Regions from separate parts of the Streptomyces sp. NBC_00057 genome, predicted to be linked through region 2. Evidence: riboswitches for the same ligand, from Rfam matches in the RefSeq annotation. Region 2 holds a riboswitch; each other region holds the start of a gene.
What was found. A riboswitch is a leader RNA that binds a small molecule or an ion and turns the genes downstream of it on or off. The one in region 2 is predicted to bind cyclic di-AMP.
Positions count from the first base shown of each region.

Region 1: it holds a riboswitch for cyclic di-AMP, as region 2 does, so the genes downstream of both, OG953_RS36520 (C40 family peptidase) here and OG953_RS11560 (M23 family metallopeptidase) in region 2, are expected to answer to the same signal.
Region 3: it holds a riboswitch for cyclic di-AMP, as region 2 does, so the genes downstream of both, OG953_RS04570 (transglycosylase SLT domain-containing protein) here and OG953_RS11560 (M23 family metallopeptidase) in region 2, are expected to answer to the same signal.

Region 1 covers NZ_CP108256.1:7,728,046-7,732,363, forward strand. Annotated here, with positions in the region: gene OG953_RS36505 (ATP-binding protein) at 123-554, shown strand; gene OG953_RS36510 (LysR family transcriptional regulator) at 598-1,536, opposite strand; gene OG953_RS36515 (LysE family translocator) at 1,609-2,244, shown strand; gene OG953_RS36520 (C40 family peptidase) at 2,328-2,801, opposite strand; cyclic di-AMP (ydaO/yuaA leader) riboswitch at 2,805-2,977, opposite strand; gene OG953_RS36525 (hypothetical protein) at 3,426-3,734, opposite strand; gene OG953_RS36530 (ATP-dependent Clp protease proteolytic subunit) at 3,742-4,318, opposite strand, start outside.
Region 2 covers NZ_CP108256.1:2,457,055-2,461,372, forward strand. Annotated here, with positions in the region: gene OG953_RS11545 (GNAT family N-acetyltransferase) at 1-427, opposite strand, end outside; gene OG953_RS11550 (HPr family phosphocarrier protein) at 600-881, shown strand; partial or broken gene OG953_RS11555 (GntR family transcriptional regulator) at 1,024-1,747, opposite strand; gene OG953_RS11560 (M23 family metallopeptidase) at 1,963-2,763, opposite strand; cyclic di-AMP (ydaO/yuaA leader) riboswitch at 2,776-2,943, opposite strand; gene OG953_RS11565 (M16 family metallopeptidase) at 3,296-4,318, opposite strand, start outside.
Region 3 covers NZ_CP108256.1:924,132-928,449, forward strand. Annotated here, with positions in the region: gene OG953_RS04565 (DUF2461 family protein) at 1-541, shown strand, start outside; gene OG953_RS04570 (transglycosylase SLT domain-containing protein) at 680-1,426, opposite strand; cyclic di-AMP (ydaO/yuaA leader) riboswitch at 1,431-1,617, opposite strand; partial or broken gene OG953_RS04575 (ATP-binding cassette domain-containing protein) at 2,330-2,944, shown strand; partial or broken gene OG953_RS04580 (ATP-binding cassette domain-containing protein) at 3,425-3,806, shown strand; gene OG953_RS04585 (DUF305 domain-containing protein) at 4,095-4,318, opposite strand, start outside.

The DNA.
Region 1 (4,318 bases), 5.3 Mb from region 2:
CGACAGATATATGCATATCTTGGTGGATCGCCGTAACGGAGGCCAGCATCGGTGGCAATCTGGCGCGAAGCACAACCGGGACCGGTCGCGGGTCGGTCCAAGTGGGAAAGGGACGGCTCGCCATGGCAGACCATCAGGAAGCAAGCGTCACTCTGCCGAGCGATCCGGTCTCGGTCTCGTCGGCCCGGAGATATGTGGCAAGGGTGCTGACCGAATGGGGTCTGGCCATCGACACGGAGTTCGCCGACAGCATCCGACTCATCGTCTCGGAACTCGCGACCAACGCCGTCCAGCACACCTTCGGACAGTCGCCCACCTTCACCGTGGACCTGAGGCTGGAGCGGGAGGAACAGCTGCATCTGGGTGTGACGGACAGTCACCCGCGCTGGCCCCGGCGGCTGCCCGCCGCCGTTCAGCAGGACAACGGACGCGGCATGGTGATCATTCGCTGTCTGGCCAAGGAGTGCGGGGGCCGGCTCACCGTCACCCCCACTGCCGACGGCGGCAAGACGGTCTGGATCGCGCTCCCATGGAGCATCCCCGTGCAGAGCTGACCGACCCTTCGATCCGCCGCCTCCCCGTCTCCCGATTGCGTGATCACCCGCCCTCGCCGCCCGACCGCTGCGCCGAGGCCGCGCGCCCGAACCCACTGCGCAACAGCGCCTGGAGTGTTGCCGCCGCGGCGCTCGCCCGGTCGCCGCGGTGCACCATCGAGATCGTCCGCCGGAACGAAGCGGGTTCCAGCCGCCGCACGGACAACGGCGTCGACGACATCGCGGCCACCATCTCAGGTACGACCGCCATTCCGATGCCCGCGCTGACCAGCGCACATACCAGCGCGTAGCCGGGCGACTCGCAGACCACGGCGGGTGTCGCACCTGCTTCGGCCAACGCCTGCTCCACCCCACGGCGCGGTGGATGCGTCGGCGCGCTGCTGATCAGAGGCCGCCCCGCAAGTTCCGTCACCGGCAGTCTCCCGGTGGCCTCGGACAGCATCTGCCCGACCGCCGTGATCAGGACCAGTTCCTCGACCAGCAGCGGTTCGGCGAATACCCCGGAGGGCCAGGCCGCTGCGGCAGCCGGCTCGTACACATGGGTCAGCGCGAGATCGACCTCGCCCGCGGCCACCGCCGCGACCCCGTCCGGCGGCTCGTACTCGGTGACCGCCAGCTCCACATCCGGGTGGGCGCGACGGAAGGCGCTCAACACCGGCGGCAACAGATGGATGCCCGCAGTGGTGAACGTGCCGACCCGGAGGCGTCCGCCGGAGAGTCCGGAGAGACGGGCCAGTTCGTGGCGGGCCAGGTCCATCTCGTCGAGGATCCGACGTGCGCGTCCGACCAGCAGCTCACCGGCGGCCGTGAGGCGGGCCCCTCGGTGGTGGCGCACCAGCAGTGCGGCGCCCGCCTCCCGCTCCAACTTGGCGATCTGCTGGGAGAGCGCGGGCGCGGTGTAGCCGAGTCGGGCGGCGGCCCGGGTGATCGATCCGGCCTCCGTTACTGCCACCAGCGCCGCGAGCCGTGTCGGGTCGTACATTAAGCGTTCCTTTTGGCAGACCCAGAAGATTGCAAGTACACGCTAAAGGCTCTGCCGGGCCAGGGTGGATCCATGGACGCACAATTGATCGCCTTCATCGGGGTCGCCGCCGGCATGGTCGCGCTGCCGGGCGTGGACTTCACCGTCGTCGTACGCAACGCGCTCGCCTCCCGGTCAACGGGGGTGGCGACCGCGCTGGGTGTTGCCGGTGGACTCCTCGTGCACACCGCGCTGGCCGTCGCCGGGCTTGCCGCTGTGCTGGTGACGATGCCCGTCCTGTTCCGCACCGTTCAGCTGCTCGGCGGGGCCTACGTCCTCTACCTCGGCATCAGCGCCCTGTACGCGGCACGGCGCCGCACCACGGGCAGGGCGGGGGAAGCCGAGGGCGAACCAGCGGGCCAGGGAACCGTAGGCGCGCTGCGCCAGGGCTTCCTCACCAACGCCCTGAATCCCAAGGCGCCGGTGCTCTTCCTGAGCCTGCTGCCGCAGTTCGTTCCCGACGGGCAGCCGCCGCTCCCGAGAACCTTGCTGCTCGCAATGATCGTGGTGCTGCTTGCGCTGATCTGGTTCACCGCGGTCGCCCTCCTGGTGGACCGGCTGGGCCGATGGCTGCGTCGGCCGCGTACCGCCCGCGCCATCGAGGGCGGCAGCGGCGCGGCGCTCACCGGTCTGGGGCTGGTGCTGGTGTCCGGCCCCTTGCTGCACTGAGTAACGAGCGGGTCGGCGGCGGGGACCAGGGCCTGTCCGGCGGATCACGGCCGGGGGCGCGGGCCTGATCCGCCGGACAGGCATCAGCGGACCCGCCCGTAATAGACGCCCTTCGTCCAGATCTTCTCCAGCCGGACCACTGCGCCGGTCCTCGGCGAGTGCCAGATCCTGCCCTTACCGGCGTAGATCCCCACGTGGTAGATGCTGCGGCCGTAATGGAAGAAGACCAGGTCGCCGCGTTGCCTGTGCGAGGCCGAGATATGGCGGGTCTTGTTGTACTGCTGCTGGGCCGTGCGCGGGAGCTTCTTGCCCGCCTTCTTGAACGAATAGACCGTCAGACCCGAGCAGTCGAAGCGGTTGGGGCCGGTGGCCCCCCACCCGTACGGCGATCCCTTCTTCGACGCGGCGATGTTGAGTGCCTTCATCGAGAGGGTCGCTGCCCGGGCTTGCGGCGTGGCGCCCGGGGCAAGCATGGTGCCGCCGACGGCGGCCAGTGTCAGAACCGAGGCCGTGCCGGCCCGGGCGAGCAGAGACGGGACATGAACCTGCGCAGTCATGCGCAACCCTTCGTCAGCCGCCTGTGAAGGGTGACCTGTCGGGTTCGGGCTGGCGAAGTTGCCCGGCCGCGCTCGGCGGCTTCACCCCGAGGGTCGACCGATGTTCCGGTCGACCCGTTGTGCTCGGGTCCTCCACTCCTGCCGATCCACTTCTGTCGACCAGGCATCCGGACGGCGGCAGGACTCGGCGTCCGCCCGGACCGCCCCGCCGCGGTGGCGGGGGCTTGTCGTCCCAGGGATCTTGACGCACCGACTGCCGGATTTCCGAAAGGAAACGACGATATGTGAGTCTCCTCGCGGATGATCCGTTCGAGTGGGGCTGATGATTTCGAAGACCGCGCCGGTCACTCGGACCGGTCTCGTACCAGGGACGGAATGACGGATTCCGCTCGCTGCCCTCGCAAAAAAACGCAAGTTGAGATGTCGCTCGCGAGGGGGAATCCCTACGCCGAACGAGCTAGGAATTTCGATTTGCCTGCCGGGCGTGTCGTGCAGGGGAGTTGAGCGAAGTCCGTCGGGGTCGGGGTCGGGGTCGGGGTCGGAGTGAGCTGAGCAAACCCCGTCGGAGGTGAAGGCAGGGGGAGTTGGCCGGACCCGGCCGCGGCCGGAGGCGAAGTTGGCTGATCAACTCGCCTGAGCGGGGGGTACGGTGACGCGTCCCGCCCGCCGTTCCCCGTCCAGCACGCGCAGCGCCCGCGCCAAGGTGGCGGCGTGGATCTGCGCCTCGCCGCGCTCATGCATCAATGCGAGGGCGTCCCGCAGCGCACCCGCCCGTGAGGCCAGTGCCTGTGCGGCGCGCAGTGCGGCGTAGGTGTCGCTGCCGCGGGCCGGGTTGATCCGGCCCAGTTGGTCCAGGACTTCGAGATAGCAGTCGATGAACTCCCCCTCGGCGCACGTCAGTGCGGGGAGCGGCGGCAACTCCGGTGGATGCACAGGGTGTTCACCTCGCGCTGTGCGGCGGGAGTGACGACTTCCGGTTCTCCGTGATGTGGTCCACCAGACCGTACGCCTTGGCGCCCGCCGCGTCGAGGATGAGGTCGCGCTCGATGTCGGTGGCGATCTGCCCTGTGCTGCGGCCCGTGTGACGGGCCAACAGTGTGGTGATCATTTCGCGGACCCGCTCCAATTCCTGTGCCTCGATCTGCAGATCGGACGGCTGGCCCTGAACCGGCTCGGTGAGCTCGGGCTGCTGCACGACGACTCTGGCGCCGGGCAATGCGTGCCGCCGGCCGGGAGCGCCCGCGGCGAGCAGTGCGGACGCGCAGGAACCGGCCTGGCCGAGGCAGTAGGTCTCCACCTCGCAGGCGAGGTACTGCATCGTGTCGTAGATCGCGGACATGGCTCCGAACGAGCCGCCGGGGGAGTTGATGTAGAGCGAGATGGGCCGGTCCGGGGCGTCGTGTTCCAGATACATGAACTGGGCGATCAGATCGGTGGCCGCGGTGTCGTCGACCGGGGTACCGAGGAAGACGATCCGTTCGGCGAGCAGCTTGGAGTACGGGTCGAGGGTGCGGGTC
Region 2 (4,318 bases):
GGGCGACGGCAGCGATGTGTTCGAGGAGCGCCGATGCCACGCCCCGGCCCTGATGTGCGTCCTGGACGAGGAAGGCGACCTCGGCCTCGTCGGCGGGCGCGGAAGCGGGCCTGCCCCGCTCGTCGATCCGGTCGTAGCGGACGGTCGCGATGAACTCGCCGCCGACCGTGACCGCGAGCCCCACCCGGTCGACGTAGTCGTGATGGGTGAAGCGGTGCACGTCCCTGTCGGACAGACGCGGGTACGGGGCGAAGAAGCGGTAGTACTTCGACTCGTCGGAGACCTGCTCGTAGAAGCTGACCAGCCGTTCGGCGTCGTCCGTGGTGATGGGCCTGATCCGGGCGGTTCCTCCGTCGCGGAGGACCACGTCCGCTTCCCAGTGATCGGGGTACGCGTGATGCGGACTCTGCTCCGGCGAGGGCTGCATGCGCAAAGACTACGGCTCCGTCAGCGGTCGCGTAGGCCTTGGGGCCGGGGCAGTCTGAGGGGGCCGATCGGCGGTCCAGCACGGGTTGCGGGCGTGCCGCGGGTCGGCCGGAGCATCGCGCACCACATGAGAGACTGGTCTAGACAACCATTGATTCGTGAAGGGCAGAACCATGGCTGAGCGCCGCGTCAACGTCGGTTGGGCCGAGGGCCTGCACGCCCGCCCCGCTTCCATCTTCGTCCGTGCCGCTACGGCTTCCGGCGTCCCTGTGACGATCTCCAAGGCCGACGGCAACCCGGTGAACGCGGCTTCCATGCTCGCGGTGCTCGGTCTCGGCGCGCACGGCGGCGAGGAGATCGTGCTCGCGTCCGAGGCCGACGACTCCGAAGCCGCCCTGGACCGTCTGGCGAAGCTGGTCGCCGAAGGGCTCGATGAGCTTCCAGAGACCGTCTGAACCATTTTCTGCCAGAGAGCCGCGGCACCCTTATTGGGGGCCGCGGCTTTTTTACTTTCCCGACCCGGAACCGCCGGAGCAAATTCGGGCAGCCCAAAGAAGGCCCTCACAGAATCACAACTCTTTGTATACGGCGTAATTGTTAATGCCGAACACCCGTGGCGTTTACGGAATGTTGCGAAGTCCTCACCCGGTCGGCGCGCGAGGCGTCGGCGCGGCGGCCCGGCCGGTCGGCGCGGCGCAGCCGGTGCGCGGCCGCGGCCCGTTCGGCGTGCTGGGTCGCCAGCGCCCTGGCCCGTTCCGCGTCACCCCGCGTCACCCCGCGCCACCGCGTCCACAATGGCCCCGTGCTCGGCCCAGGAGTCCACCGGGCGGGCCGGCTGCTCGACCGTGTACGTCCAGGCGATCTTGTGCCGGAGCTGGGTGAGCAGCGCGATCAGGCCGGGACTGCCGGAGGCCTGCGCCAACGTCTCGTGGAACCAGCCACCCAGTGAACGCAGGTCCTCCCCCTCGCCCCGCCGGGCCCGCTCCCGGCCGAGCCTGACCAGACCGCGCAATACCTTGAGATGCGCCCCGGTGCGGCGCTGCGCGGCGCGCGCGGCACCCAGCGGCTCCAGCAGCATCCGGACCTCCAGGAGGTCGGCGGCCTCCTCCTCGGTGGGCTCGGCGACACAGGCGCCCGCGTGCCGGCGGGTGGCCACGAAGCCCTCGGACTCCAGGGTGCGCAGCGCTTCCCGTACCGGGACACGGGAGACCCCGTAACGGCGCGCCAGCAACTCCTCGGTAAGCCGGCTTCCGCGTTCGAAGAAACCGGAGACGATGTCGTCACGGATCGCCGTGCATACCGAATGCGCCGGAATACGCATGTCTGAACCTCCGCCTTGATTCCCGCGAAACGCGGCCGACCGACGCCTGTTCTGCGACTCTATTGCAATGCAGCCGCATTTCCGATGCCGGGTGGAAATTCATGAATATCTTTTGGCCACAGGACGGTTCGGGGAGCAGGTACTGCGGGCGGGCACGGCGAAGGCCCCGGCGCGCTGCCGGGGCCTTCGAAGGGGTGCTGCGGGTGGAGCGTCGGTCAGACGTTGACGCCGTGGGCGCGCAGGTACGCGACGGGGTCCATGTCGGAGCCGTACGACGGCGTGGTCCGGGCCTCGAAGTGGAGGTGCGGTCCGGTGGAGTTGCCGGTCGAGCCGGAGAGGCCGATCTGCTGGCCCGCGCCGACGCTCTGGCCGACGGAGACGCCGATCGAGGAGAGGTGGCCGTACTGCGTGTACGTGCCGTCCGCCATCCGGAGCACGATGTTGTTGCCGTACGCACCTCCCCAGTCGGCCTCGACGACCGTACCGGCGCCGACGGCGACGACGGAGCTGCCGGACGCGGCATGGAAGTCGATACCCGAGTGGCTGCCGGAGGACCAGAGCGAGCCGCTGGACTTGTAGCCGGTGGTGACGTACGAACCGGCGACCGGGAGCTGGAAGTAACCCAGTCGGGTGCGCTCGGCGGACCGGGCGGCGCGGGCCTTCTCGGCGCGCGCCTCGGCCGCGCGCTTCGCCTCGGCCTCGGCCTTCTTCTTGGCTTCGGCCTTCTTCTTGGCCTCGGCCTTCCGCTGGGCCTCCGCCTTCGCCTTCGCCGCGACATCGGCCTGGCGCTTCTGCGCGTCGGCCTGGGCGTCGATCTGGTCGGCGAGGGTGCCCTCGATGGCGATGACCTGGTTCAGACCGGTCTCACTGACGGAGGAGTCCGCGGCGAGGGCCGGAGAGGCCATGCCGCCGATGACGCCGGTGGTGGCCAGAGCCGCGACGCCGGCGATCTTCGCGCTGCTGCGCGTCAGTCGGCTCGGGGCACGATGCTTCCCGGTGGCACGGGTGAACGCCATGAAGTGGCTGATCCTTTCCTTCCTTCTCGCCTACCGGGTTAGCTGACGGGTTCGGAGCAGGAAGGTCTCCTACGGACGCCCTGGCCTCATCTGGGCTCAGGCATCCGATTCACCCCAGGGACTGCATGGGTCCCCGGCTCCCCAGGCTCGCGCCTGACGGGGACTCGGCGATGGCTGCCCGGTACGTCACGGATGCGGCATACGAGTGACGGACAGCCCGGCCGACGCTAAGCGGGGTCACTGACATTCACCAAACGGACAGGCCATTTTGTAGCGCATCCCACAGGGCAGGCAGGCAACCTCACCGCCAAAACGGACAAAAAGGAAGACTCCGGCGAGATTTCGCTCACAGGGATCTTCGTTCTGTCCCGATATGCGGACGTATGACGGGTCAGTGGACCGGCCGTTGCCTTCGGTGCTCGGTCAAAGGTGGAAGTCGACCATGGACTGTCACACGCAACGGGCCGGGCCGAGGCGGGGGGCACCCGCCTCGGCCCGGCCGGTCGTCCGGTGTCCACGACGGGTACGCCCGTCAGCCGACGACCACCGACACCTCTCCGATGCCCAGGGCCCGGACCGGTTCCTCGATCTGTGACGCGTCACCGACGAGGATCGTGACGAGCCGGTCACCCGGGAAAGCGTTGACAACCGCAGCGGTCGCCTCGACCGTGCCGGTCTCCGCGAGCCGGGCGTACAACTGTGCCTGGTAGTCGTCCGGGAGGTGCTGCTCGACCTGGTCGGCGAGAGTGCCCGCGACCGAGGCCGCCGTCTCGAACTTCAGCGGTGCGACACCCACGAGGTTCTGCACGGCCGTCTCACGCTCTTCATCGGTCAGCCCCTCGGCCGCCAGGGTCCGCAGGACCGTCCACAGGTCCTTCAGCGCCGGTCCCGTGGACTCCGTGTCCACCGATCCGCTGATGGCGAGCATCGCGGCACCGGTCGCCCCCGAGGCGGAATCCGGGGCCGACGACCGCAGCACCTGGGCGAAGGCCCGTACGCCGTAGGTGTAGCCCTTCTCCTCGCGCAGCACACGGTCCAGCCGGGAGGTGAGCGTGCCGCCCAGGCAGTACGTGCCCAGCACCTGGGCCGGCCACACGCTGTCGTGCCGGTCGGCGCCGATCCGGCCGATCAGCAGCTGCGTCTGCACCGCGCCCGGACGGTCGACGATCACCACTCGGCCGGTGTCGTCGGCTGTGATCGGCGGGACAGGACGAGGCTCCGCGGTGTCTCCCGACCAGTCGCCGAGGGTGTCGGCGAGCAGGGCGTCCAGGTCGATGCCGGTGAGGTCGCCGACGACCACGGCGGTCGCCGTGGACGGCCGGACGTGGCCGTCGAAGAAGGCACGCACGGCCGCCGAGTCGATCCGCTCCACAGTCTCCTCGGTGCCCTGGCGCGGGCGCGACATCCGCGCCGCGGCCGGGAAGAGCTCCTTGGAGAGCTGCTTGGCGGCGCGCCGGGCCGGGTTGGCCTGCTCGTGGGGGATCTCGTCGAGCCGGTTGCGTACCAGCCGTTCGATCTCGCTGTCGGCGAAGGCGGGCGCCCGCAGCGCCTCGGC
Region 3 (4,318 bases), 1.5 Mb from region 2:
TCTCGTACGGCAGCCCATGATCGCGTTGCTGAACGATGTGGCCGACGCGAACCAGGCGTATGAAGACTTCTCCGTCTGGGGGTTCCGCAAGGACCCGTGGTGGTGGCAGCACCAAGTGGCGGTGATCCGGATCGCGCGCAACGTCGAGATCGGTCTCCGCTTCGACCTCGACGGGCTCCGGATCAAGGGCAGCTGGACCTACCCGGATCCGGGGCAGGTCCCGTTGTTCCGTACGGCCGTTGCCGCACAGGGCAGTGGTCCCGAGCTGGTGCGCGCCATCGAGGCGCTGGGGGCGCAGGGGTACGAGATCAGCGGGGACACCATGAAGCGCATGCCACGCGGCCATGACGCCGGTCACCCCCGTGCCGACCTGCTCCGGTACCGCTCGGTCTCCGCTGCCCGTCCCCTCGGCGGGGACTGTGCACAGCACACGCCGGCATTGGTCGACGCCGTGCTCCGAGCGGCAAAGGAGTTGGAACCCCTGCTCTCCTGGCTCGCCGGCCACGTGACCGTTCCCGGTTCCCGCCGGTGCGGCGTCTAGGGTCGCCTCCGCACATGCTGTCCACGCGGGTGAACGGCCGAAAGGCGTTCCCTGACCGGCGGGTGCGGTCCCTTCCGAGGGGCCTGTTCGACCCCTCGTCACCCGTCGGTAATGAACCGCCATCGGCGCTGCTGTGCGTCAGTAGGCCCCGAACACGTTGTCGATGGAGCCGTACTTGTCGGCGGCGTAGTTGCACGCTGCGGTGATGTTGGCGACCGGGTCGTAGCTGTCCATCGACGTACCGGGCACGTGGTAGGCACGGAACGTCGGGTCGATGATCTGAAGGAGGCCCTTGGACGGCGTGCCCTTGACGGCGTTCGAGTCCCAATTGTTGATGGCCAGGGGGTTGCCGGAGGACTCGCGCAGGACGTTGCGGTGGATTCCGTCGTAGCTGCCGGGGATGCTGTGCTTGGCCATGACGGCCAGCGACTCCTTGATCCAGCCGTCCAGATCGTTCGTGTACGTCGCGGCCGGTGCGGCAGTGGCAGTGGCAGTGGCAGAAGTCTTGGACTCGGCCTGGGCGCCGATCGTCAGCTTCATGCCCGCGCGAATCTCTGCGGGGTTGTCGCCGACGATCTCTCGATTGTCCTCGTACAGCTTCTGCCAGCCACCGCTGAGCGAATGCCCCCGCGCGATCTTGGAAAGGGTATCGCCCGCGATCACGGAATAGATGGTGGGCGCGGCCTCCTGGGCGGTCTTTTCTTTGTCGGCGGCGACGGTCGACGCCGCAGCCTTTTCGGCGGTGACGGACTGCGCCGGGGCGGCCGAGGCGAAGCCGGCACCGACCAGCGGAAGCACGAGAGCGGCTCCGCTCGTGGTCGCGACGATGAGACCGCGGGTCAGCGAAGTGGACTTACGACGAAGGTGGTTACCCGTTGCGGACATAGCGAATTCCTCTCCGTCGCCTACGAGGTGAGCTGTCGGGTTCAGACTGGAGATGTCTGGCCGCACGCGAATGCGGGCTTCACCCCGAGCCGTTCCGGATACCGGATCGGCGGCTTACCTGGGTCCCCCGCTCCTGCCGTACATGAGTGGTCGGATTGCCGGACGGCGGCAGGATTCGGCGTTCCATCCGGATTGACGGTGACCGTAGGCGAGAAACAGCGAAAGGAACAAGCCCATATTTTTGGATCACAATTCATTTGCAAGATCGAATCGGGGAATTGACAGTAATCCGCCTCACACCGCGAAGCCAAATTTCCTCGCACAGAAGGGAACCGGGCAGCGCGCCACAGCGTGTTGAACTCTGAACGTGACTCACGCCACGGAGTTCTCAAAAGGGGCAATTCGGTCAGCCTCCAAAGGTCGCAACTCTTACCAAATGCCTCTTTGTTGACTAAGGGATCACTTACATGCAAATCACCCACACCGGGATATTTGCATGGCGATCCGGATGCCTCTCGGGCCGATCGCACCCGACAGGGCTCCATGACCTCCGGCCTCCCGGCCGAGCGGCCCGCGGGCCGCTCGTCGCAGTCCCCCACACGACATCGAGGCTTTGCCTTTCGCCCTCCGGGTCGCTATCGTTCCCAACGGCTCTGTTGTCTCCGATAGAGGTGGACGTTGCGCATCTGAGGTTCGCGATCATCGCGCCGTACGGCTTCAGCCGTACGCCTGTCACGCAGTAGCAGTGTTCAGTCCTGCCCGTGACCCCGCGTGGATGCGACCTCGGTGCATGAGCCGTCCCTCGATCTTTCGGACCGCCGCACCTCCCTCTCGGTTCGGTCGCTGCGTGGTGCTCGCATACGAAGCCCCCCATTCACCGCGCTTGCGACTGCGAGGATCACCATGGCGACACCCACCGCCCCCAGCGCCTCTCTGACCTGCTCCGCCCTGTCCTTCCAGTGGCCGGACGGCACATCCGTCTTCGACGGGCTCTCCCTCAGCATCGGCCGCGGCCGCACCGGTCTCGTCGGGGCCAACGGCGCGGGCAAGTCGACACTTCTGCGACTACTGGCCGGCCAACTGCGCCCCTCCCAGGGCTCGGTGACCGTCGGTGGCAGCCTCGCCCATCTCCCTCAGAACATCACCCTCGACACGACGCTGCGGGTGGACGAGGCCCTGGGCATCGCCGGGCGGCGCAATGCGCTGCGCGCCATCGAAGCCGGGGATGTGGACGAGAAACACTTCGAGACGATCGGCGACGACTGGGACGTCGAGGAACGAGCCCTCGCGACACTGGGGTCACTCGGACTGGGCGATGTCGAACTGGACCGCACCGTGGGCCAGATGTCCGGCGGGGAGACCGTCCTGCTGCGCCTGGCCGCACTGCTGCTGGAGCATCCCGACGTTCTCCTGCTGGACGAACCGACCAACAACCTCGATGTGTTCGCTCGCCGCAGGCTCTACGAAGCCGTCGACTCCTGGCGCTCCGGTGTCCTGGTCGTGGTGAGCCACGACCTCGAACTGCTGGAGCGCGTGGACCGCATCGCCGAACTGCGCTCCGGATCCGTGAACTGGTACGGAGGCGGCTGGTCCGCCTACGAAGAAGCCCTGGCCACCGAACAGGAAGCAGCCGGACGGACGTTGCGGGCCGCCGAGGCCGACGTACGCCGACAGAAGCGCGAGCTGGAGGAGACCCATGTGAAGTTGGCGCGCCGTCAGCGGCATGGCAGGAAGATCGAGGCCGAGCGGCGGCTCCCGAAGATCCTCGCCGGCGCGCGGAAGCGGTCCGCGCAGGAGTCGGCGGGCAAGCTTCGCGGCCTCCAGGAGGACCGGCTGAGTGAGGCGCGCGAGCGCCGCGAGGAGGCCGCGGACGCCGTCCGTGACGATGCCGAGATCCGGGTGAGCCTTCCCCACACCGCCGTTCCCACCGGCCGCACCGTGCTGACCCTGCACGAACTGCGTCCCCGGTTCGGCAGGCTGCATGAGGGCAACCTCCATGTGCACGGTCCCGAACGGATCGCGCTCGTCGGGCGCAACGGCTCCGGCAAGACGACACTGCTGCGCACCCTCACCGGCGAGCTGGCTCCGCTGTCCGGCGAGGCCAGGACGTTCGTACCGCTGCGGTTCCTTCCACAGCGGCTGGATGTGCTGGACGAGGAGCTGAGCGTCGCGGCGAACGTCGCCCGCATGGCTCCCGGGGTCACCGACAACCACATCCGCTCCCAGCTCGCGCGCTTCCTGTTCCAGGGGAAACGCGCGGAACAGCCGGCGGGCACCCTCTCGGGCGGGGAACGCTTCCGTGCCGCGCTCGCGGCGACGATGCTCGCCGCACCGGCCCCGCAGCTGCTGATGCTGGACGAGCCGACCAACAATCTCGACATCGCCAGCGTGCGACAGCTGACCAGCGCACTTGAGTCCTACGAGGGTGCGCTGCTGATCGCCAGTCACGACCTGCCGTTCCTCGAATCGGTCGGCATCACCCGCTGGCTGCTCCTCGCGGAGGAGCTCCGGGACACCACAGCGGAGGAGGTGGGCGACCTGCTCGCAACACCGGAAGCGGACTGAGCGGCCGCGTACGTCCGAGAGGCCGGGCCTGTCCAGCCCCTCGGACGTACGGGAGGGGGTGCGAGCCTTCAGCATGACGAAGGCCCGCACCCCCTGCCAGGGGTCAGAGCCTGGCGATGATCTTGTTCATCTTCTCGATCTCGGCGGTCTGGGCCGTGATCACGGCGCCGGCGAGCTTCTTCGCGTCGGCGTTGCTGCCGTTCTTCTGCTCGTCCTCGGCCATGGTGACCGCGCCCTCGTGGTGGCCGGTCATGAGCTGGGCGAACTTCTTGTCGAAGTCCTTGCCCTTGGCTGCCTCGAGGTCGCTCATGTCCTTGTCGGACATCA